Regions from separate parts of the Bacillus nitroreducens genome, predicted to be linked through region 2. Evidence: predicted binding sites of a transcription regulator. Region 2 holds the regulator's gene; each other region holds the start of a gene.
What was found. Region 2 encodes Rex, which represses fermentation and respiration genes when NADH is low (regulators of the CRP and FNR family bind a similar motif). Its sites were predicted from a motif close to TTGTGAAATATTTCACAA; they were not measured.
Positions count from the first base shown of each region.

Region 1: pflB (formate C-acetyltransferase) is a predicted target of Rex. The motif match lies at 5,606-5,623, and genes of this name have one in related genera.
Region 3: ACWPVE_RS05590 (DoxX family membrane protein) is a predicted target of Rex. The motif match lies at 2,980-2,997, and genes of this name have one in related genera.

Region 1 is NZ_CAXHYI020000003.1:495,619-504,010, forward strand. It holds gene ACWPVE_RS06160 (polysaccharide deacetylase family protein) at 1-61, shown strand, start outside; gene ACWPVE_RS06165 (ISL3 family transposase) at 212-1,432, shown strand; gene ACWPVE_RS06170 (YwbE family protein) at 1,625-1,819, shown strand; gene ACWPVE_RS06175 (hypothetical protein) at 1,842-2,321, shown strand; gene pflA (pyruvate formate-lyase-activating protein) at 2,502-3,227, opposite strand; gene pflB (formate C-acetyltransferase) at 3,248-5,476, opposite strand; gene ACWPVE_RS06190 (D-2-hydroxyacid dehydrogenase) at 6,167-7,123, shown strand; gene ACWPVE_RS06195 (excisionase family DNA-binding protein) at 7,195-7,434, opposite strand; gene ACWPVE_RS06200 (DUF2500 domain-containing protein) at 7,774-8,157, opposite strand; gene ACWPVE_RS06205 (YebC/PmpR family DNA-binding transcriptional regulator) at 8,331-8,392, opposite strand, start outside.
Region 2 is NZ_CAXHYI020000003.1:763,125-771,516, reverse strand. It holds gene tsaB (tRNA (adenosine(37)-N6)-threonylcarbamoyltransferase complex dimerization subunit type 1 TsaB) at 1-35, shown strand, start outside; gene rimI (ribosomal protein S18-alanine N-acetyltransferase) at 38-508, shown strand; gene tsaD (tRNA (adenosine(37)-N6)-threonylcarbamoyltransferase complex transferase subunit TsaD) at 498-1,514, shown strand; gene ACWPVE_RS07530 (ABC-F family ATP-binding cassette domain-containing protein) at 2,013-3,947, opposite strand; gene moaC (cyclic pyranopterin monophosphate synthase MoaC) at 4,081-4,569, shown strand; gene ACWPVE_RS07520 (redox-sensing transcriptional repressor Rex) at 4,588-5,229, shown strand; gene ACWPVE_RS07515 (twin-arginine translocase TatA/TatE family subunit) at 5,260-5,451, shown strand; gene tatC (twin-arginine translocase subunit TatC) at 5,468-6,217, shown strand; gene ACWPVE_RS07505 (YdiK family protein) at 6,367-6,570, opposite strand; gene ACWPVE_RS07500 (CPBP family intramembrane glutamic endopeptidase) at 6,574-7,311, opposite strand; gene groES (co-chaperone GroES) at 7,666-7,950, shown strand; gene groL (chaperonin GroEL) at 8,005-8,392, shown strand, end outside.
Region 3 is NZ_CAXHYI020000003.1:373,433-381,824, forward strand. It holds gene ACWPVE_RS05575 (hypothetical protein) at 1-900, opposite strand, end outside; gene ACWPVE_RS05580 (GyrI-like domain-containing protein) at 1,182-1,808, opposite strand; gene ACWPVE_RS05585 (hypothetical protein) at 1,886-2,293, opposite strand; gene ACWPVE_RS05590 (DoxX family membrane protein) at 2,440-2,961, opposite strand; gene nadX (aspartate dehydrogenase) at 3,190-3,969, opposite strand; gene ACWPVE_RS05600 (ATP-binding cassette domain-containing protein) at 4,030-6,297, opposite strand; gene ACWPVE_RS05605 (hypothetical protein) at 6,671-6,997, opposite strand; gene ACWPVE_RS05610 (DUF1456 family protein) at 7,251-7,751, opposite strand; gene ACWPVE_RS05615 (HAD-IA family hydrolase) at 7,864-8,392, opposite strand, start outside.

The DNA of each region.
Region 1 (8,392 bases), 270 kb from region 2:
AGAACAAGGTTACGAATTCGGGACACTGGATTCCTCCATGCATCCAATACAGTTATTCTAAGCAGATGACTTTTGTGGTCATCTGTTTTTTTTTTGGCTCTATAATATTTGTTGGGGTTTAAACAAAATTTTGTGTGCATAAAAAAACACGCAAACTCCACATTCTTTTATACTTGAATTGTCTAGAAACAAGTCTAAAGAATGGAGTTGCGTGTATATGGATTTTACCATGATTATTCCTGGATTAAAAGGGTCAATCCTAACCAATGTTGAAGAAGTGGGCGAAGTTATCCGCCTGTACGTTGAAATGGAGCGAAAAGTACATCGGTGCCCTAAATGTAATCAAAGGACGAGTAAAATTCATGACTATCGTATACAAAAAATTCAACACTTAAAGTGGTTTGAAAGAAAAACCCAAATCTTTTATAAGCGTAGACGATATGTCTGTGAATGTGGGAAACGTTTTTCAGAGAAAAATCCTTTTGTCATGCGTTATCAACGTACCTCAATAGAATGGAATCAAGCTATATCAATTAAAGCGATTAAAGGAAAAACATTTAAGGAAACAGCTGAAATCTACGGGTGTTCATCTTCAACCATTATACGTCGATTCGATCAAATTTCACGAAGTGAAATTCGTCCGGTGGAAGAATTACCTACAGTTATAGCTATTGATGAATACAAGGGTGATACCCGCGAAGGGAAATACCAGTTAATCATTGCGAATGGGATAACAAAAGAACCGATTGATATTCTACCAAATCGTTATAAACGTACGATAAAAGACTACTTAAGAAAGCACGGATCTAGAGTGCAAATAATCATAATGGATATGAATCATTCCTTTAAAGCAGCCGTTCAAGAGGCATTGGGTAAACCTGTTATTGTAGCTGATAGATTTCATTTTTGTCGTTACATCTATTGGGGGCTTGATGGAGTAAGACGTCGAGTACAAAACCAATTTCATGGCTACGACCGTAAAAAGTGTAAACGTATGAAACATGTCTTTCATAAAGACTGCCAACGCTTAACTAAGGATGAGAAATGGCATTTAAATCGTTACTTGGAGATGTCGAATGAACTCAAACAAGCATATGAAATTAAAGAGGCATATCGTTCTTGGTTTTTACGTGCCAAAGAAAACGGAAAAAACAGTATCAGTTTGGTTAAAAAGGAATTGGAAGAACTATATAAGTTAATTGAGGATTCAAAGATACCTGAAATGATTAAAGCAATAAAGACCATACAAAATTGGCAAGTTGAAGTATTAAATAGTTTTGCCTATGAATATTCAAATGGGTTTTTAGAGGGAATTAATAATTCAACCAAAGTTCTAAAGAGAAATGCTTATGGATTTAGAGTTTTTGAACGCTTTAGGGCGAAGATTTTATTAACACACAAGTATAAAAGAATTGGGGTACATATTGGTTAACCGAGTTGGTGTGATTCTCCTCTATAAAAAATGATGAATGGTACCATCCATCATTTTTTATAGAGGCCACCAAGCGTAGCGCGGTAGCCTAAAACCCCAACATTTGATTTAGAACCTTTTTTTTGAGATAAACATCGCTAACTGAGGTAAACTAAATAGACAAATAGTAAAATGGAAGGATTTTTGCAAAATATGAATGGCCAAAATCGCGCAGATATAAAACCAGGACTCCAAGTACAAATCGTTTTAAAGAAAGACCAACGAACTGGTATACTCACAAAAGGAATTGTGAAAGATATTTTAACAAAGTCCAGCTTCCATCCTCACGGGATCAAGGTGCGATTAGAAGATGGACAGGTTGGTCGAGTGAAGGAAATTATACAATAGGACAAGAAATGAGGACTTATATATGTTATCTTTTGAAGAAAAACTTGCAATCATCGAATCATTCCCTGAGCTTACGCGCAAAAATGTTTCTTTAGGGAGAGTCAATTTTCATTATGAAGACAGCGTTTTTGAAAAAAAGATCGTTGTTCAGCATCTCCATCCAAATGGAAACGGGTTTGTTTATGCTGGGAACCTCCAAAACTATGAAGTGGATGCAAAAGGATTTATCAATATACGGGATTTCTCCGAAGCTGAACTACGTAGAATCGTAAAGGAATCCATCCAATCCCTCTCCGCAAATTCCCCTTTAGCAAGGGAGAATGCCATCATTGGAGAAGGCCAAGAGGAACGATGGGTGAATGATGAAGGACAAACACTACTTCTTGTACTCGAAGAAGAATGGTGGAATGTATACGCTGGGCTAAACCTAGAAGCTGCCTTTGGATCCTACGACGAAGCTGAAGACTACCTTTTCGAAGAAGGCTTTAAACTACAACACTGATGCCATTTTAGGGTAACATTCTTACAACAATAAAAAGCAGCAAGAGGAAAACGACTCATTTCTCTCTTGCTGCTTTACTTTTAGTGTATTATTCATATGTTAAGTTAGACTGTGTTAGTTACAGATTTTAAGTGTGAGATGCTGTGTTTTTAAAATGCATTTTCTACTTTTTTCATCCCGCTAGCATCCTAAAATTTTTTCAGCATTCCTTACGCGTTCATCAGTTGGAGGTTCTATATGCTTTAACTTGTATTCGAGTCCTAAACTTTCCCATTTGTAGATGCCAAGTTTGTGATATGGAAGAACCTCAATTTTTTCCACATTGTTTAACGTTTTGATAAACTCAGATAGCTTCGTTAGATCTTCATCATTATCACTAATTGTTGGGACTAGCACATGGCGTATCCAAACGGGGACTTTCTTCTCTGCCAAGTACTGTGCAAAGTCGAGAATGTGATCGTTACTTAGGCCTGTTAAGTCTTTGTGCTTCACTGGGTCAATTTCTTTGATATCAAGTAAGACCAAGTCAGTTAGTGGCAGTAATTCCTCTAATTTTTCCATAAACTGAGGAGAACGTGAAAAGCACCCGCCAGAGCTATCAATTGTGGTATGAATACCAAGCTTCTTGCACTCTTTAAAAAGCTCAATTAAGAATTCGAGTTGAAGCAAAGGCTCGCCACCACTTACAGTGACGCCACCGCCTGACGCTTGGAAAAAGGGAAGATACGTTTTTATATCATGGATAATCTCTTGAACACTCATTTCTTTCCCCTTATTTAATTTCCAAGTATCGGGGTTATGACAGAACTGGCAACGGAGCAAACACCCCTGAGTGAATATGACATAACGTAACCCTGGTCCGTCTACTGTTCCACACGTTTCGATGGAATGAATGCGTCCGTTCATACTTTTCGTCCTCCTCTATCTTACATGCTTTCGTGGAATGTTCGGTTTATCACATCAATTTGTTGTTCCCTTGTTAATTTAATGAAATTCACAGCATATCCTGATACACGAATGGTTAATTGTGGGTAAAGCTCTGGATGTTCCATTGCGTCCATAAGAGTTTCTCTGTCAAACACGTTAACATTCAAATGGTGTCCTTTTTTCATTGCATATCCATCCAATAATCCTGCTAGATTGCTAATCCTTGCTTCTTCCTCCCTACCTAAAGCCTTCGGAACAATAGAGAAAGTATTTGAGATCCCATCAAGGGCATACTCATATGGTAGCTTAGAAACAGAGCTTAACGATGCAAGCGTTCCTTTTGTGTCACGACCATGGAGTGGATTTGCACCTGGAGCGAACGGTTCTCCTGCTTTTCTTCCATCAGGTGTGTTACCCGTCTTTTTCCCGTATACCACATTAGATGTTATCGTTAAAATGGACTGAGTGTGAACAGAGTTGCGATATGTTTTGTGCTTTTTTATTTTGGTCATAAAACGTTTCACAAGTTCAACTGCGATATCATCAACACGATCATCATTGTTACCGTATTTCGGGAAATCTCCTTCAATCTCGTAATCTACCACTATGCCATTTTCATCACGAATTGTTTTTACTTTTGCATATTTAATTGCACTTAATGAGTCTGCGACTACAGATAGACCTGCAATTCCGCACGCCATTGTACGTAAAATTTCACGGTCATGCAGGGCCATTTCAAGGCGTTCATAGCTGTATTTATCATGCATATAGTGAATGATGTTTAAGGTGTTTACATAGAGACCAGCAAGCCATTCCAGAACGACATCGTATTTTTCAATCACTTCCTCATAATCCAAATATTCGGAAGTAATCGGTGCATACGTTGGTCCTACTTGAATTTTTAGTTTTTCATCCACTCCACCATTGATTGCATAAAGTAGAGCTTTCGCAAGGTTTGCTCGTGCACCGAAGAATTGCATTTGTTTTCCAATAGCCATAGCGGAGACACAACACGCAATTCCATAATCGTCACCATAGGTTTCACGCATAATATCATCATTCTCATATTGAATAGAGCTTGTTTTAATAGACATTTTTGCGCAATACTTCTTATAATTTTCAGGTAGTTTTACAGACCAAAGCACAGTTAAGTTTGGCTCTGGGGCTGGCCCTAAATTGTCTAGTGTATGCAAGAATCGGTATGAGTTTTTTGTTACCAATGGACGTCCATCTACTGCAACACCAGCTAGTGATTCAGTTACCCAAGTTGGATCTCCGCTGAATAATTCATTATAGTCTGGTGTTCTTGAGAACTTAACAAGACGCAGCTTCATTACGAAATGGTCAACAATCTCCTGTGCCTCTTGCTCGGTTAGAATGCCGTTCGCTAGATCTCTTTCAATATAAATATCTAAGAAAGTAGACACACGACCTAAACTCATCGCAGCACCATTTTGCTCTTTGATGGCAGCTAAGTATGCAAAATATAACCATTGGAATGCTTCCTTCGCATTTGTTGCTGGTTCTGAAATGTCATAACCATAAGAAACAGCTAATTCTTTCAATTCTTGTAATGCACGAATTTGTTCAGAAAGCTCTTCCCTGTCACGGATAATATCATCCGTCATTACACCATTTCCTGTTTCAAGCAGGTCTTTTTTCTTTTCCTCGATTAGACGATCAACCCCATAAAGTGCAACTCTGCGGTAATCACCTATGATTCTTCCACGTCCATATGCATCAGGTAGACCAGTAATAATACCTGCTTTTCTCGCAAGTCTCATTTCTGGTGTGTACGCATCAAATACTCCTTGGTTATGTGTTTTTCGATATTCGGTAAAGATCTTTACAATTTCTTCATCTACTTCAAATCCATAAGATTTAGCCGCATCGACAGCCATTCTGATTCCGCCAAAAGGTTGCAATGAACGTTTGAATGGTTGATCAGTTTGAACACCAACGATTTTTTCCTTTTCCTGATCGAGGTAACCAGGACCATGTGAAGTAATCGTTGATACAACCTTCGTATCCATATCAAGCACTCCACCATTTTCGCGCTCCTGCTTGGTTAACTCCATTACTTGTTCCCATAAAAGATTGGTTGCCTCTGTTGGCCCCTCTAAAAATGAATCATCTCCACTATATGGTGTAAAATTCTCTAGTATGAAATTACGTACATCGATTTCTTTTTGCCATTTACCTTCTTTAAAATTAGCCCATGCTTTCATAATCAATGACCTCCATTAAAAGGTTTGGATACATTTAAATTTAGTTAGTTCAATTATTCATCGAAAGTTTGCTCAGTACTGAACAAACTTTTCTATAAATTAATCATACTACGGGAATAGGGTGGTGTCATGTGAAATAATTCACAAATTAATATCATTACCAATTTAGTCACATTTTCATCATTAATTTGTCAAAATTTATCAGGATTGGGTAATGGGTAATTAGTGTTGAGGTACCTGGAAGTGTTTTTTGACTCCAAAAAGGTTGGAAATACCCAATTTCCAGTTTTTAGATTTCAATGATGCTCCTAACCGCCTAGAGGTACACCTACCTCCTATTTTCTGGTTTTTGACAGCACTCCAACCAAGCTGGACATACACCAGCCTCCTAATTTATGGTTTTCGACAGCACTCTAACTCAATTGGAGTTACATCAACCTCCTAGTTTCTGGATATCAACAGCACTCTAACTCAATTGGAGTTACACCATCCACCTAATTTACTCCAACTCGTATTGAGATCACTAGCCACTTTTTCTAGATTTATATTAGTCCCATAAAGAATTGAAAAGTCAGTTAGGAGAATGACGTTTTTGAAGGTTAAGGCAGAATAAAACCCACACTACTACTGGCAATGAATGGCAGTCTGTAATATGATTAAATTAAACAAAATTGGGATTGGGGGCACAACATGTCAAAGCTAGTCATTACACAAGATATCGAGCAAGAGCATTTGAACCAAATCGAATCGATTATTCCAAACTGGGAGATTGTTGCGGGGCAGGATTCTTCAGTTTGGTTAGAGCATCTCAAAGATGCTGAGGTGATTGTTGGTTGGAAAAAGGAAATAGCTGAGCAATGCATACATAGTGAATCCAAGCTTCGTTGGCTCCAAAGTTGGAGTGCAGGTGTAAATAACATGCCACTTGATGAAATGGAGAAGAGCAACATCCTTTTAACAAGTGCTAATGGTGTTCACGCTTATCCAATTTCCGAGACCATTTTTGCGTTAATGCTTGGTTTAACGAGAAAAATTCATTCCTATGTACGTAATCAACAAGAGAAAAAATGGCATCACTCAAATATGAAACTTGAAATTCACGAAAAAACGATTGGGATTGTCGGCGTTGGTCACATTGGAAAGGAAACAGCAAAGATTGCAAAAGCATTTGGGATGACAGTGCTTGGAGTTCGTCACTCTGGTCGTGATGAGGAATTTGTGGATGAAATGTATACAACAGATCAATTATCAGAGGTTCTGCCTCGTTGTGACTATGTTGTTTTGACATTGCCATTAACTGAAGAGACACGTCATTTGTTTGGTGCTAACGAGTTTAGGAGAATGAAATCATCAGCAATCTTTATTAATATTGGACGCGGTGAGATTGTCGTTGAAGAGGAACTGATTGAGGCATTACAATCAGGTGAGATTGCTGGTGCTGGATTGGACGTATTCACGAAGGAGCCTCTACCTGAGGACAGCCCGCTTTGGGATTTTGAAAATGTGATTGTCACACCGCACACATCTGGTTCAACAGAACATTATGCAAAACGTGTCATTGAGGATATCTTTATTCCAAATCTAAAGAGTTATGCTCAAGGTGGAGTCCTACCAATAAATGTAGTGGACTACAAAAAAGGATATTAAACGATTGTGAGGATAAAGGGAGACAGGTGCTCGTATTGTTATTGAGATACTAACCCTATCCCCTTATCCCACTAGTCTTCGTCTTTTACATCAATGTCTTCGGGGATTGGTTCGTTTAGCCATTCTTCGTAGAGCCTTTTATATTTTTCAAGTTGTTCCATCGTTGTATTGAATTGCTCTTTGTTCAGAAGGTACTGTTCACCATCAAAAAGTGCACGCACCTTTTTTTCTTGGATCAGCTTTTTCAGTAGTTCCTCTGGAATAGACAAATATTCTGCTGTTTCTTTGACTGTTAAATACAACTTGCTCATCCTTTTTTACTTTCGAATTTTGTACGCCCTGCGTTCTGCATACTCCGAACAAGGAATACACACATTTATTGTATTCCCCTTATCATCCACATACTTGCGCAAAGGCTTTATTTTTCTTTTACAGATTACGCATTTCTTACTAAAGAAAGAAAACATCTTGTTCCCCCTTTCAGAGAAACACCCCTCTATTTTACTTCACATCCTTCATAGCGGTCGATAAAATATATTTTTCTTTTGTGCTCTTTCAATCTTTTCATTCCAAGTGTTTAACATGAATTCCTCCATTTTTTCTGTGGAAAAGCCTGTTATTTTCTCAATATGACTGACTGTAATGAAGACTTATCCTCTTACTCTATCAAACCCTATATATCTTGTACCTTGAAATGTCAGCTTTCCGAAATCACCTTCAGCAAGTTGACCAAACTCACTTCCAGAAACCTTGAACTCAGACCGGTCACCACTCTCAAACTCAAAAGTTACATAATAACTAGTAGATGATGACACATGATGGTGATGTGGTTCAGTATGATGGTGGGTATGTCTGCTCACATGCGTACGCTTTGTTTTTACACTTGCAGGAACACTTAGTCTTGGCGAATCTTCATTTTTCTTCCATTGACCAATTCCCTTTCCTATATTAACAATTATGAGTCCAATCACAACAATGAAACCAATCATTACGATAAAAGGTACAATATTGAACATTACGTCTCCTGGGTACATAAACTTCCCCCTTGAATTCAGCATCTGTATTATTTATTACGCTTTAATAATCAAAAAGTTTCAATGGTCAAAATCCTATTACGTCAATCTCACGAGACTTAAACCAAAAAAACAGACCCTCCCTGATGAAAGGTCTGCTTGATTTTCGAGACAGTATACGTTCCCTTGTCCTATTATTCTCCGAGATCAACGTTATGATAGACTTGACGCACGTCTTCAAGGTCTTCTAAAGCAT
Region 2 (8,392 bases):
CAGAGGCGAATTGGTTAGGGAAGAGGCAGGGTTAATCATGGAAGATATTATTGATCAACAGATTATTTTTCGTTTCATGACATTAGCCGATATAGATGGTGTTATGAAAGTTGAGAAATCAGCATTTACTGTACCGTGGAAGAGGGAAGCTTTTTATAATGAGTTAGTACACAACCAGTTTGCAAAATATATTGTCATGACGGATCATGACGAAGTAATAGGATATTGTGGCATGTGGCTTATTATGGATGAGGCTCACATTACCAATATTGCGGTGCTGCCAGAGTATAGAGGAAAAAAATTAGGTGAGGCTCTACTTATGCAGGCGAAGCTTTTAGCCATGCAGCATCAGGCGACTACTATGACGCTTGAGGTTAGAGTATCTAATCATGTTGCCCAAAATCTCTATAAAAAACTAGGATTTAAACCAGGTGGAATTCGTAAAAATTATTATACGGACAATAATGAAGATGCGTTAGTTATGTGGGTGAATTTAAATGAGTGTTAATCAAATCATAATGGGAATCGAAACAAGCTGTGATGAAACGGCTGTTTCAATTGTACGGAATGGACGAGAAATTCTGTCAAATGTGGTAGCATCGCAAATCGAGAGTCATAAACGCTTCGGTGGTGTTGTTCCAGAAATTGCATCAAGGCACCATGTTGAAGCTATCACACTTGTCATTGAAGAAGCATTGCAACAGGCTGATATGACCTTTGAAGATATTGATGGAATTGCTGTAACTGAAGGGCCTGGTTTGGTAGGGGCGTTGTTAATTGGAGTGAATGCTGCGAAAGCAATAGCGTTTGCCCACGACATTCCTCTTTTGGGTGTTCATCACATTGCAGGTCATATTTATGCAAACAGGCTAGTAGAGGAGTTAGAGTTCCCTTTATTGGCATTGGTGGTATCAGGCGGACATACGGAGTTAGTTTATATGGAAGAGCATGGATCTTTTCAGGTAATTGGAGAAACGAGGGATGATGCAGCTGGTGAGGCGTATGATAAGGTTGCAAGAACTCTTAATCTCCCATATCCAGGTGGCCCTCATATTGATCGACTAGCACATGAGGGCAATGCAACAATTGATTTACCAAGAGCATGGCTAGAAGAGAATTCATATGATTTTAGTTTTAGTGGGTTGAAATCAGCTGTAATCAATACACTTCATAATGCAGAGCAACGTGGGGAAACAATTGACCCGAAGGATCTCGCAGCAAGCTTTCAAGAAAGTGTAATAGATGTTTTAGTGACTAAGACTGTGAAGGCCACTAAAGAATTTAAGGTGAAACAAGTATTATTAGCAGGTGGAGTTGCCGCGAACAAAGGTCTCAGAAATGCTCTAGAGCTTGCGTATTCTGAAATACCAGATGTAAAGCTAATTATTCCACCACTTTCACTATGTACAGATAATGCTGCGATGATTGCAGCAGTTGGAAGTGTCTTATACGAAAAAGGGAAGCGTTCATCTTATGCATTAAATGCAAACCCTGGCCTAGATATTGAAGTATGATTTATTCGATTCGTAAATTCTATAAACTAAAGAGAGTCCCAAGTGAATGCCTACACTTGGGATTTATTTGTTTTCCCTTAACATTTTTATATTCATCTTAGAAATACCTAAACAATTCTTATGCTCCAAATCCTAATACCAAACGATATCTGAACTTCTAGGGAGGCATCTTAAGAAAAATCATTATTCATTAAAACAAAATGACATTTATTATGGATGACTATGGATAAAGATAGTTCATAAGTTCTATGTTTTTGTTGATAAATAATCCACAGGTTTGTCTAATTTGTGGAAAACTTTTTAAATGTACTGAAATACCTAATGTGAGTTTGTGGACATTTATTGTGGATAACTTTGTTAATAATTGTGGATAATGTGGATAGTTCGGTGTATAACTGGGTATTTTGTGGAAAAGAGGTATGAAAAATATCCCCATCTCAACATTTTGGATGGGGATATCGTATATTTGTGGATAGGGGAAAAGGTCTAGTCTATTCGTTATCCACTAATTTCATGAAGGGATTCCCATTCCTCCATTAACTTTTCTAATTTTGCTGTGGATTTCTCATTTTCATCATTGATTTTCTGAACTTCTTCATGGTTTTGATAGACTTCAGGGTCACAGAGAAGTCGCTCATTTTCTTCTATTTTTTCCTCGATTGTAGATATTTCAAGTTCAATTTCTTCAATTCTACGCTTTCGTTGGCGTTCTTGCCTTTTTAATTCTTTTTCCTGTTCATATGAAGTTTTTTCTTGAATGACTTCTCGTTTGTCGGTCTTTTTATCCTCCGCTTCAAGTCGAGCAAGTTCTTCCAATTCGAACTTCTTTTCAAGATAATAGTCATAATCACCAAGGTATTCAGTCAGGCCATCTCTGGATAACTCAAATACCTTTGTTGCAATGCGGTTTATAAAATATCGATCATGGGATACAAACAAAATGGTCCCGGGATAATCAATAAGTGCATTCTCGAGAACTTCCTTACTATCTAGGTCTAAATGGTTTGTAGGCTCATCCAAGATTAGAAAGTTTGACTTTTCCATCATCAACTTTGCCAGTGCAAGTCTTGCTTTCTCTCCACCACTTAATGTAGAGACGGTTTTTAACACATCATCCCCTGAAAATAGGAAATTTCCAAGAACCGTTCGAATTTCTTTTTCAGGTTTAAGTGGATACTCATCCCATAATTCATTTAAAACCCGTTTGTTTGAGGTTAGGTCTGCTTGTTGCTGGTCATAGTAGCCGATTGTCACATGAGAACCGAAACGAATCGTACCATCGACATGATCAAGTTTATCAGTAATCGCTTTTAATAATGTTGATTTTCCAATACCGTTTGGTCCGACTAGAGCTATGCTGTCCCCACGAAAAATATTAAAATGGATATCTTTTACGATAGGTTTCCCTTTTTCGTAGGAAACGGAAATATCTTTCGCGCTAAGTACATCATTTCCACTTTGTCTTTCAATTTCAAATCGGAAGGAAGCTGATTTTTCATCTCCTTGTGGCTTGTCCATAAGTTCCATTTTTTCAAGTTGTTTACGTCTACTTTGAGCACGCTTCGTTGTCGAGGCTCTAACTAGGTTTTTAGCAATAAAGTCTTTTAGTTTTTCGACTTCATCTTGTTGCTTTTCATATTTTTTCAGTTCAAGCTCATAGTTTTCAGCTTTGAGTTTTAAGTAGTTACTATAGTTTCCGACATATCGAGTGCTTGTATGTCGTGATATCTCATAGACTTGATTGACCACTTTATCAAGGAAGTAACGATCATGAGACACGATTAACAGTGCGCCAGGATATCCTTGAAGATATTGTTCTAGCCAAGTTAGGGTGTTAATATCAAGGTGGTTAGTGGGCTCGTCAAGAATTAATAAATCTGGTTTTGATAGTAATAGTTTACAAAGAGCAAGACGTGTCTTTTGACCACCACTTAAGCTAGAAATTTTCGTTTGGTAGTCTTCTTCTGTAAAATTAAAACCATGTAAAATGGATCGAATATCAGCTTCGTATTGATAGCCGCCCATTTCTTTAAAGTTAACTTGAAGCTGATCATATTCCTCTAGCAATTTTTGATAATCGATTGGATTTTCAAATAGAGAAGGATCTCCCATTTTTACTTCAAGGGTTCTAATGTCTTTTTCAAGCTTTTGTAAGGGTGCAAATACGGTTAGCATTTCCTCCCAGATGGTGAGTGTTGATTCAAGTCCAGTATCTTGAGCGAGATAATCGATTGTGACACTTTTAGGCTTAATAATCTCGCCGCCATCATGAGACATCTGACCTGCTATAATTTTTAAAAGTGTTGATTTTCCAGCGCCGTTTCGACCAACAATAGCAATTCGGTCACGTGTTTGTACTTCTAACTTTATATTCGATAAAATAAGATCAGCAGCAAAATATTTTTTGAGCTGATTTACTTGTAGTAAAATCATACTATTTCACCTCTTGTTTCTACCAACAGTGTATCTTATATTATCGTAAGAGAGCAACTGCAATGATAATGTTCACACACGTTTCGCAGACAGATGTGGTAAAATAGTGTATAGTTTATGGGAGGGTCGATAGATGTCAGCATTTACCCATTTTAATGAGCAGGGTCGAGCTAAGATGGTCGACATTACGGAGAAGTCAGATACAGTCCGTACAGCTATTGCAAAATCTAGTATAACTGTAAATAAAATGATTTATGAGCAAATCGTAAATAATGAGATTAGCAAGGGTGATGTTCTTGCAGTATCACAGGTTGCAGGGATTATGGCAGCCAAAAAGACGTCAGATCTCATTCCGATGTGCCATCCATTGGCATTGAAGGGCGTCGATATTTCATTCAGTTGGACAGTAGGAGACGAATATATTCTTCATATTACGGTTGAAGTAAAGACAAAGGGTAGCACGGGAGTAGAAATGGAAGCACTTACGGCTGCTTCTGTCTGCGCTTTAACAGTTTATGATATGTGTAAAGCAGTTGATAAAGGGATGGTCATTGGACCAACCTACCTAGCAGAAAAAACTGGTGGAAAGAATGGAGATTTCAAAAGGGAATTTAAAGGCTAGTAGTGGGGGAATATACACATGAATCTGGAACAATCAAAAATACCACAAGCAACTGCCAAAAGGCTACCACTTTATTATCGGTTTCTGAAAAACTTGCATGCGTCGGGGAAGCAAAGGGTGTCATCTGCAGAACTGAGTGAAGCGGTAAAGGTCGATTCTGCTACGATTAGGCGCGATTTTTCCTATTTTGGAGCGCTAGGAAAAAAAGGGTATGGCTATAATGTTAATTACTTATTATCCTTTTTTAGTAAAACGCTCGATCAGGATGAATTAACAAAAGTTGCACTAATTGGTGTAGGAAATTTAGGCACAGCATTTTTGAATTATAATTTTTCGAAGAATAATAATACAAAAATTGAGCTTGCGTTTGATGTGGATTATAATAAGGTAGGAAATAGTGTTGGTGGAGTCAAGGTACACCATTTAGATGATCTTGAAAAAGTATTGCCTGATGATGTAACAGTAGCGATCCTAACAGTACCTGTCGGCGCTGCCCAGGCGATTACGGATCGTCTTGTCGTTAAAGGCATAAAAGGTATCTTGAATTTTACACCAGCAAGAATCAATGTCCCTGAACATATTCGAGTTCATCATATTGATTTAGCTGTTGAGCTACAAGCACTTGTTTACTTTTTAAAGCATTATTCAAATGAGGAATAGAAACTTTTATTTGTGGGGAGGTGACTTACGATGGGAAGTCTCGGTTTCGGTAGTATCTTTTTAATTGTGGTTGCAGCATTACTCATTTTTGGACCTAAGAAGTTACCTGAGCTTGGAAAAGCAGCGGGGAATACTTTGCGTGAATTTAAAAACGCGACAAAAGGTTTAGCTGATGATGACGATGATGATGTTAAGAAGAAAGAATCTCATGATGTGAAGTAATGATAGGATGAGTCATATGAACGAAAAAGAAATGTCCGTCTACGATCATATTGGTGAGCTACGAAAACGACTGATTTATGTAGTCGTTTTCTTCTTCATAGTTGCATTAGGGAGCTTTTTTCTCGCCGAGCCTGTAATTGTTTATTTGCAAAACGCGGAAGAAGCGAAAGAGCTAACGATGAATGCTTTCCGTATGACAGATCCGATTAAAATTTATATGCAATTTGCGTTTATTATAGCGTTAGTTATCTCGTCGCCTTTTTTACTTTATCAACTTTGGGCATTTATTAGTCCAGGTTTGTATGAGAAGGAACGGAAGGTAACACTAAGTTATATTCCAATCTCTGTTTTTTTATTTTTAGTAGGAATCTCATTCTCTTATTTTATTTTGTTTCCGTTTGTTGTGAACTTTATGTCCAGATTAGCGGTACGACTTGATATTAATCAAGTGATAGGAATTAATGAATACTTTCAATTTCTGTTACAGCTTACCTTACCGTTCGGATTTTTGTTTCAGCTGCCAGTAATTGTGATGTTTTTAACAAGACTGGGAATTGTAACACCAATGTTTCTTTCTAAAATACGGAAGTATGCGTATTTTATACTTTTAGTCATCGGAGGGTTAATTACACCTCCCGAGTTAATCTCGCATTTAATGGTCACTGTACCGTTATTCGGACTATATGAAATTAGTATAATCGTATCAAGAAGTGCATATAGGAAAGCTTTGAAAGCGGAAATGATGGCTGCTAATAGTATGGAATAAAAAAGAAAAGCGGAAGTGCCTTGCTCAGCCCCGACAAGCATAAGAAAATCTGTCGAGAAGGTTGTGCTTTGACCTTCATGACAGATTGGCTAGACCCAGTGGGGCTAGGCGCTGTAGTTAGACAATAAAAAATAACCTCCGTTGTGAGGTTATTTTTTTGTGACTTTTTTTATTTTACTATGTAGGGAAAACATTCGGATGGCCATACCGAAGTCAAAGGTTGCAAACAGGACGAGAAAAATGGTGGAAAAGTTCCAGATTGTCTCCGTTGCAAAGCCAATCGCAAAATAAGTAAAAAGTGTTCCCATTAACGCGTAAAAGATGCCCATCGCAAAAGGTGAAGTTCTTCGCATATACTAAAAGCCTCCAATAAATGTTTGTTGCAGTTTCTCGGCTTGCTTCATAATCCTTTCTATATCATCAGCAAAAATCGTCTGAACAGCAACGACAAATGTATTCATCGCAACATGTGCAAAAATTGGTACAATGATCCGCTTAGTTTGTACATAAAGGAATGCAAAGGTGAAGCCCATCGCTGTATAAATAAGGATATGAGTAAAATCCATATGTACAGCAGCAAAAATTAAGGAACTAATTAAGCCCGATATGAAAAAGTTGAACTTTTTATATAATGATCCAAAAATAATTTGTCTAAAAATAATCTCTTCAAGTATTGGACCAATAATGGATACGACAATCACAAGTAGTGGAAGAGATTTCACAAGGGCCATAATTTCTTGCGTATTTTCTGAGCCTGGCTCAATTCCAAACAGGTGAATTTCGATGTTAGCCGCTAAAATTTGTGAAGTCATGGCCATAAATACACCTGCAATTGCCCACCCGATTGCTTCACCCTTAGAAGAACGTTCAAGGTTTTGATGTCTTTCCCTTATATCTTGTCGCAATAAAAATAAAACAATAGGGAGCGCTGCAACAAAACTAATAATTGTCCATGTCGCAATAATTGTGTTTTTAGCTTTGTCTGGATCCAAATCATCTCCAACGCCAAGAAACAAGAGAAGTGGGATCCCAAGAATTCCAGAAAACTGCATAATGATGTACGTTAAAATGACATACCAATATCTAATTTTCATGTAAATCTCCTTTTAACTAGGTGGAATATTTATCTATTATATCGATTTATTTGTCCACCATCTGATTGTAACATATATTCATCTTTATCCATTAGTATAATGCAAATCCAATATTTCATAGAAAAAAACGAAATAATTTTGTATAAAAGGTTTATTTTTCCTGATTGTGAGATACGATAGGTAGGTGGATGGTTTAGCATTTTTATGGAATGAAATTTTTTAAAAATTTCTTTATCAAATACTTGCAAAAAAAGTAGAGATTATTTAATATAATAATTGTGTTAGCACTCAGGTGATATGAGTGCTAATAATAAGACGAATCCATATTTAAATTATCTGAGGAGGTTGTTTGACTTGTTAAAGCCATTAGGTGATCGCGTTATTATTGAACTAGTTGAATCAGAAGAAAAAACTGCAAGCGGAATCGTATTACCGGATTCTGCAAAGGAAAAACCTCAAGAAGGTAAAGTTGTTGCTGTAGGTACTGGTCGTGTACTAGACAGTGGCGAAAAAGTAGCTCTAGAGGTTGCTGTTGGTGATCGAATTATCTTCTCAAAATATGCTGGTACTGAAGTGAAATACGAAGGTACTGAATACTTAATTTTACGTGAAAGCGACATTTTAGCTGTTATCGGTTAATAGAAAGCATGTCATATATCATAGAATTCTAATCTTTTGAGGAGGGCTTAAGAAATGGCAAAAGATATTAAATTTAGTGAAGACGCTCGTCGCGCAATGCTTCGTGGTGTTGATGCATTAGCAAACGCTGTTAAAGTTACTTTAGGACCAAAAGGACGTAACGTGGTTCTTGAGAAAAAATTTGGTTCACCACTTATCACAAATGATGGTGTAACAATTGCAAAAGAAATCGAATTAGAAGATGCATTCGAAAACATGGGTGCAAAACTAGTAGCTGAAGTTGCTAGCAAAACAAACGATGTTGCTGGTGATGGTACTACTACTGCAACTGTTCTAGCTCAAGCGATGATTCGTGAAGGCTTAAAGAACGTTACTGCTGGTGCGAACCCAATGGTTGTTCGTCGTGGAATTGAAAAAGCAGTTGCTGTAGCGGTTGAAGAGT
Region 3 (8,392 bases), 390 kb from region 2:
TAAGATCTCGAGCATCATGTTAGGAGTCGCATGCTTTAACCCATCAAAAATGAAAACCATAAGAACCATAATCGCTAGTCCGAAGCCATTTGCTTTTTGGAGGGAGTGTTTTTCAAGAAATCCAATACTCCTCCCGATTACACCGAAAAGCAAGCAAAGAACAAGGGCATTAATTTCCACAATTGGAGCTAAAGAGGTTGATGTTAAATAAGCAAGAAATCCAACAAATGCTAGCCTTAAGAACTTAAAGTATTCTGTATTATATTTTGCAGGTATCTTATCTATCCACTTTACCTTGCGCTCAGTTTCCACTGTTGCCGCAACTTCCGCTTTTACATCTTTTACAACAGACAGTTGACCACTTCGATATTGCTGTAACAATCTCTTTCCTTCTTTATTTAATACGATTGATGTTAATGGATATCCAGCAAATCCTTGCACCACATAAATCACAATCGCAAAAACAGATAAACTTGTTAGTCCAGCATTCGCGGCACCTTCTGACATGATTATGGCTGATACGAGTCCCCCAACTAACGGTGGAATGGCTACAATTACGGTTTGCACATCAAAAATTAGAGTCCCTATGCCAAATAGGATTGCGATTATTCCGACAATTCCAGATAAAGCAATTAATATCGTCTTCCACTGTCCCATTAATTCTTTTAGAGACAATAATGTTCCCATGTTCACAATTAATAGATACATCATCATTGTTGCTACAACGGAAGGAATACCTGCTAATGCCACTATATCTTTAGGGAAAAAGGTCCAATATCCTACTAAAAATAAGACAGCACACACAAACACTGAAGGTATCCATGCTTTTGTTTTCACAGAAATAATGTCTCCGATATAAAGAATGGATAGTAGAATAACTAAAGCAAGCATTTGAGACATTTTGTGTCATCTCCCTTTTATCTTAATTGTTATTATTTTTTTAATATAATAACATCTCACTTGTTTAAATAATAGTATTTTCTGAAATTGGTTGATATTTCATAACTCTGGTAATGTAAGTGTTTTTATTTGTTCTGTCCTTATTATCCCAATATAAAAACCAGCTAGTATGTCTTTTATTTTGACATGATAGCTGGTTTAGTTTCTTAAAACTATTTAATCTTTATTAATCATCTTCTATTATTCATCATGATTCATAAATTTTGATTTCATCCAAACATCTAGACTCGTGGCTTAACCCTATACCTTAAAACCGTTTTTAGTTTTGAGGGATCAACTTTTCTTGCATCTGAAAGATAGATCTCTCTGTGTACAAGTGTTGCGATTTCAAGTTGATTTGTTTCAATAAATTCATTCATTTTTTTGAAGCTTTCTGGTTCATCATCATATGGTCCGACATGAAGCATTTGGACAGATAAGCCATCTTCCATCACGCCAAAAGTTACATCTTCTAGTAATGGGTGTGGTTTCTTTTTCCTCACTTTTTCTAAGGCCTTCGCTACGACCTCTTCGGTCACAAATTCTGGCTGTCTGATCATGATAGTATAGACTAATTCATCTTTATTTAATGTATCTTGTTTTCTCCCCGCTTCGGTTAAATCCCATATTCCTTCTAAGGGGTAGACTGTATACTCAAAATAACCTTCAGGAGTATAGCCACCTTTTGGCATCATTCGGATTGCGTAAGATATTGAATACAGGACATTTATTCTGTCTGAGAAATCCTCACTATTCGGATTTCCTTGACCTTTTATCATTAAAAACTTTTGCTCTGGAACAGTTACAAGTTCTGGTTTGCCTTTTGGTATATATAAATTTTTCTCATGTTTTCTCCACTCGTGTTTCATACATTACTCCTTATACTTTGCTAATTGCTATTCTTTTATTAAGAATACAGTTTACCCCAAACTTTGTTGATAAGATATTATTCATTTTTTATAACATACGATGTGATTTCTTTTAGTGTATTTTTACCAGGGCTAACGAACCGATACACGTTACAAAACGAATATATACGATCATCTTCAAACTTCACAACGCCATTTGCAGCTGCTGTATGACCGTGTGTGATAATATTTGTTAGTTCAATTTCAATTATTTGCTTCGGCATTTTGTTTACTAATGTCTGAATCACTTCTTCTCTACCTAGCAGTGTAGTATCGTTTACAATCGTCCAGTTAATATCTGTTAAAGTATGTTCTGTTATAAAGTCGATATCTTTTTTCGCACATGCTATGATAAATTCCTTAAGAATTCTCTTTTTCGGTGCATTATCACAATCCTTAGGGCTTATGATCTTCATGTCTTGATTATTTGATTGAATATTGACCATTTTTCCTCCTAATCTTCTTTCATGGTTGTTTTCTTAAATTTTAACATTTGTCCCTCAACCACACAAAATTAGTATGTAACTAAGATGTTTCTCTGTTTCATTAAAAAAGAGATTAGACTATTTGCCAATTTCTTATTACGTTCGTTTTAATTTGACTTTAAAGCAGAGACTTTTTCTTTTTTGACCTCATTCTTATAGATTAATCTTTTAATAGTTGGCACCGCAAATCGGTCCAGCCCATAATAAGATCTTGCTGAGCCAATTAATACTAGAATCATTGCGACTATAAAGAGTTTTGTATCGAGACTATTTAAGCCAACGCCTGCCAATATGAAGTTAATATTCATGAATGCACCTGCAAGTAATGCTGGGATTGTGGCTAAACCTATAATTAAGCCTAATCCAACTAGGAATTCACCCCACGGAATAAGAATGTTAAAAAGCTCTATATTCGGTAATACTTGTGTTTCCAGAAAACTTGCATACCACCCTTGAACCGTAGGAGAATTCCCCCTAGCGTTTGCGATTGCCCCTTGTATAAAACCACCTGCATCGAATCCTTGCTGCTTAATTTTATAATAACCCGCTTCTAACCATTGAATACCTAGCCAAATGCGTACAATTGTCCAAGCGATTGCCATTTTTGTTCCAGTTAAAAACCTTAACATGATAAATCTCTCCTTTTATTGTGAATTTATTCACAATTGTTATCAAAAAAATAGTGAGCTGCGACTTTATCTATATGATGCTTCCATTTTAACTAGAATGATTGCAAAAGAATTTGACCTAGGTCAAATTTTGAAGAAAACTTGGACAATATGGCAATAAAACAAAAACAGGACCTCCCCCATGTTGCGGGAAAACAGTAGTCCGCTAGGAGGAAATCCTTTTATTCATTATTCACCGATTTTTAGTTTTCCATTTATCCTTTGTAACGTTCCTAGAATACTCATAGCTGCTAAATAGCTTGTCTTTGGATTTTCAGGAAGGGGATTATTGGCAATTGTGAAGGTCGCTTCCCCAAATTCACCTGTAATATCCACTTGATGGATGTTCTTATCTACATGTGGATCAGCCAAGAGCCGTACGTTTGTCTTCTCTATCCCAACACCTGCTAGTGACAGAACGATAGAGACATTCATATTTTTAGGGAATTTTCTAATGGCGTCAACCGCCTTCCCATCAAATACAACCTTCTCCTCATCAATGGTCTCTTCGATAAGGGAGCTGGCAGGTTTCCGAGTTGTTAACGTAACTTTTGTGACTGTACCAAGGGCATTTGCATTTTGCAATAAGTCCAATCCACCAACTGCACCAGACGGCAAGTAAACATGGTTGTTATACTCTTTTACAAGATTACTGATCTCTGAAAGTAGTGCTTCATCTGCAAGTGCACCTACACTGATTACCATGACATCCTTTTTCCTTAAGGCAGATGGCAACAATGTTTTCACTGCCTGTATGTTCGCTGCCTCTACAACCATATCAATTTTTGAATCAAGAAAGGCTTCAAGATCAGTATATAATGTTATCCCGAACCTTGATTCTAAAGACCGATACTTTTCCTTATCACGTACCAATAAACTTTTAATCTGCAAAATCTCATGTTTGTTTTGATTGATTTCCTTTAATAAAAAATGGGCAATGGCACCTGCACCAATTAAACCAATATTCATGATAGGCCTCCTTAGAATCTAGTAGTAATACTCAGCAAGGTGGATGAACGACAAATAAGCTTATTTTAACGCTTGTTTTAACCATTTTGCCGTCAATGTCTCTGTAGCGATCATCTCTTCAGGTGTTCCTTCGAAGATAATCGTTCCTCCTTGTTTTCCCCCTCCTGGACCCAATTCAATGATCCAATCGCTCGCAGCAATAAAATTTCGATTATGTTCGATAATAATGACCGAATTACCGTTGTTAACGAGTTTTTGGAATAAATCTAATAGTTTTTCACTGTCTTCTGCGTGAAGTCCTAATGATGGTTCATCTAAGAGGTAGATTTGTCCTTCCTTTTGTAAGTGACTTGCGAGTTTTAAACGTTGAGCTTCCCCTCCACTAAGAGAACTCGTCGTTTGTCCTAGGGTCAAATACCCTAAACCTACCTCTTTTAACATATCCACCCTTTTTATGATCTTTGGTATTTTAAAATAATGAACAGCTTCTTCTATTGTTAATTCCAATATTTCCACGATATTTTTACCTTGATATCGATAGCCAAGTGCCTTCTCTGAATATCTCGTGCCACCACATGTTTCACAAGGAATTGTCACGGGATCTGCAAATGCAACGTCAGGCGTTATGATTCCTTTTCCTTTACAAATCGAACATGCCCCTAAAGAGTTAAAGCTGAATAAACCAGCTGGTTGTCCAGTTTCTCGTGAAAAGATTGTGCGGATATCATCCATGATTCCCATATATGTAGCAAGAGTCGAGCGATTAGATACACCAATACTGCCTTGTTCTACCATTATTGTTTCTGGATATTTATCCGCGAACGCTTCCAACATTAAGGAGCTTTTACCTGAACCTGACACACCACATATAGAAACTAACACATTTTTCGGTATCTTCACGCTTACATTTTTTAAGTTATTGTTATTTGCATTGTTTATAGTAAAATAGCTTTTTGTTTTTCTAGGATTTTGATTTGTTTTTACCTTGTTTCGTAGGGCAGTTGCAGTTGGAGAATTTTTTAGACCTTCTACATTTCCTTGGAATACAACCTCTCCTCCGTTTACACCTGCGCCTGGTCCCATTTCTATAATTTCATCAGCTATTTTAATAACAGATAGATTGTGTTCAATCACAATGACCGTATTATGTTGGGCTTTTAACCTTTTTAGCATTTGGATTAATAGATCCACTTCTTCTGGGTGAAGCCCAGCACTTGGTTCGTCAAATACGTATGTAATATTGTTAAGACTACTTCCTAGATGACGAGCAATTTTTACCCTTTGTGCTTCCCCACTTGAAAGGGTACCCATTTTTCGTGATAGACTTAAATAGCCCAGTCCCATGTCAATTAGTTGTTTGACAGTTGGGATGGCTTGTTGGGCAATAGATTCTCCCAACGGATCTTTTATGTTCTTTAGTTCTTCTAGTAATTCTGGAAGCTCTAATTGATCATATTCTGCAATATTCAGCCCATTTATTTTACATGATAATACCGTTGGATTAAGACCAGATCCTTGACAGGTTGGACATAGGACTCGAGTTGATACTGCAAATACATCATCTTGAGAAACTTCTTTAAGCTTTGATATATCTCTATTTATATAAAGTCTTCTAAACCGGGGCAATAACCCATCCCATTCGTGATCTTGAGGTCCGTTTTTTGTGTGGAAAGGGGCAAAGACCCTTTCACCTTCACGGGGACCATATAATAATAGGTGGAGCTTCTCATCTGAATAGTCTTTTATCGGTAAATCTGGGTCGAATAAACCACCCGTCATCATCCATCTACCTTGCCATCCAGATGGGGATAATGGTTTAAATTTCACCGCATATTCCCGAAGTGACTTTTCAAAATCAATCATCTTATGAAGGTCTGGTGAAACAACATCTCCAAATCCACCACATTCTGGACACCTACCAAAAGAACTTTGGCTTGAAAAGTCAGTTGCAGAACCAATCGCAGGCTTTCCTATTCTAGAGAACAAAAGTCTAATTAATGGGTCAATATCCATATAAGTTCCTACTGATGAGCGAGAATTACCACTAACTTGCCTTTGTTCAACTACAATTACTGGACTTAAATTCCGCATTAAATCAGCATAAGGCCTTTCATACCTCGGCATTTGATTTCTGACATAGAGGGGATAGTTCAATGTCATTTGTCTTCTACTTTCTGTTGCTAATGTATCAAAAACAACTGAACTTTTCCCTGAACCTGACAATCCAGTAAATACAATGATTTTTTCTTTTGGTATGTTTAAATCTATATTTTTTAAATTATGTTCCTTCAGCCCTCTTAAGATGATCTCATCTTTTATCTCTGACATTTCTTCTCCTTCCTCTTTTTCTATCATCCTTATTACGTTTACTACAAGTCTAGCCTTTCCTGGCAGTGAATATAAATGGTGTATAAACTTCCCTTACTTTAAATAGTAACAAATGCCCCCATGAAATCACAGGAATGTAGCTCTTTCCACTACCTTATCAATGCTCCATCCTATTAAAATACATAGGGTTACTGTTTTAAGGCATGTCAAAGCACCCATGTAAAACAAGAAACATAATGAGTCGTGAAGGATGTAAATCATGACATGAAATAAGCCCAATCTTTGTATGATTGGGCTGATTGGGCTTTAATTTTCCCTATATTACTTGAAGAGACCAGATTCGTTAGGCTATCTCGCTTGCTGGTATATTAATTTACCAATTATCCCACTTCGTATCCAAAATACCCATTTCTTTTAACAGACTCACTAGAAGGGAGTCTGTTTCAGCTGTTAATGCATCTTCCGTACAAGAATTATGTGGATTGTAGCTTAAAGAATGTGCTTCTTCTAAAGTAGACTCGGCAATAAAGTTTGTTGCATTTGACCCCTCAAAACACACAGGAGCAATATAGGTTTTATGTGTGTGTTCCAGTATAACTCTTGTGTCTGAGGCCGGTTGAGTATCTCTAGGGATAAAAAGACTGATAAGAACTACTGCAATAATGATAATAGGTACCAAAACAAATAATTTTTTGGACATTTACTTACTCCTCTGAGACTGATTTAAAAAACTTATTTAAAACAAATATTGATGTAAACAACATCACTTCATTCATTTTACAACTCCTTTATCATGTTAAATAGTTACCTAGCAATAATAGCACCTACTTAGAAAAAAGTCGGTTATTTTGCTGCATTCAAATAAAATAAAAAACAGCAGTGGGATATGTTCAAAACCACTGCTGTTCTCATTAAAATTATTTAACCAGTCATCATGATGATACTTAATCGCATTATCCCCTGTATTTAATCGTTAACCCTTTTAAGAAGTTCCTGGCAAAATTATCTCCGCATTCTCGATAATTTTTATGTCCTTCTTTTCGTAAAAGTGCCCCTAATTCGCCTTTTGTTACCCGTAAACCTACACGATCAAAAATATCAAGCATGTCTTCAGTCGTTAATGCTAATGCGATTTTGACTTTCTTTAACAGAAGGTTATTCACATTTCCACTTGTCTTTAGAGAAGGTTCTGGTGGAGCTGCCTGTCCTGGTTTAGGCTCTTGTTTTCCTCTTTTATAAATAATAAGACCATTTAAAAATGAATCTAACATACTATGAGTACATTTTATTTGATCTTCATTCTCAAATTCATCATCTTCGTCAGTCTTTGTAAGAATCTTTACCACTTCTGGTACTGATACGTCCACGCCACCAAGTTTAAAGATTTCGGCCATTTCTTTATTTTTAATGTCCAATGCATATCTTAATCGGATTAAAATGTCGTTATTATCCATACTGGACCTTCCTTCTTCGTATTTGTCAGCATCTGTTACCTAAAGAAACAGATACTTCATTGTAATCGATAGAGTTTATGTATCGTATTGACAGTCACAACGCATAATTTACTTATAAAAAAGGGTATACTTTCGATTTGAAGTCAGCATAGTTTTCGATATGAAAGTCTGCTTCAATTTCTTGATTTTCAAATGCAACAGTTTTAATCCCTAATTCTCTTGCTGGTATTAAGTCCAGTTCGCGGTCGCCGATTACTAAGTCAATCTGATAATCCTTCAACACATGTTTGTATGAAGCGGCGTCTGGCTTTCGTGCAAATCCTTCTTCTTCTACAGAAACAATAACCTTAAAATATTGCAGTAAGTCAAATTTCTCTAAAAGAGAAAGAGTGGATTCCTTATCCCGATGTGTGACGATAAAATTATTTTCCGCTACTTGTAGAACGTCCTCTATATTTTCAAACGGCTGTGTGTCTGTGGAATATTGATTATACAGTCTGATGTAGTCGCTTCGCTTACTTTCATCAATTCCATAGTGCTTAAAAGCCACCTTTGAGTTTTTCTTAAGCCATTTCAATACTTCATTTGGATCCAAATCCTTACCACTTAAATGGATAAAACCCTTCACCAATGCTGGATAT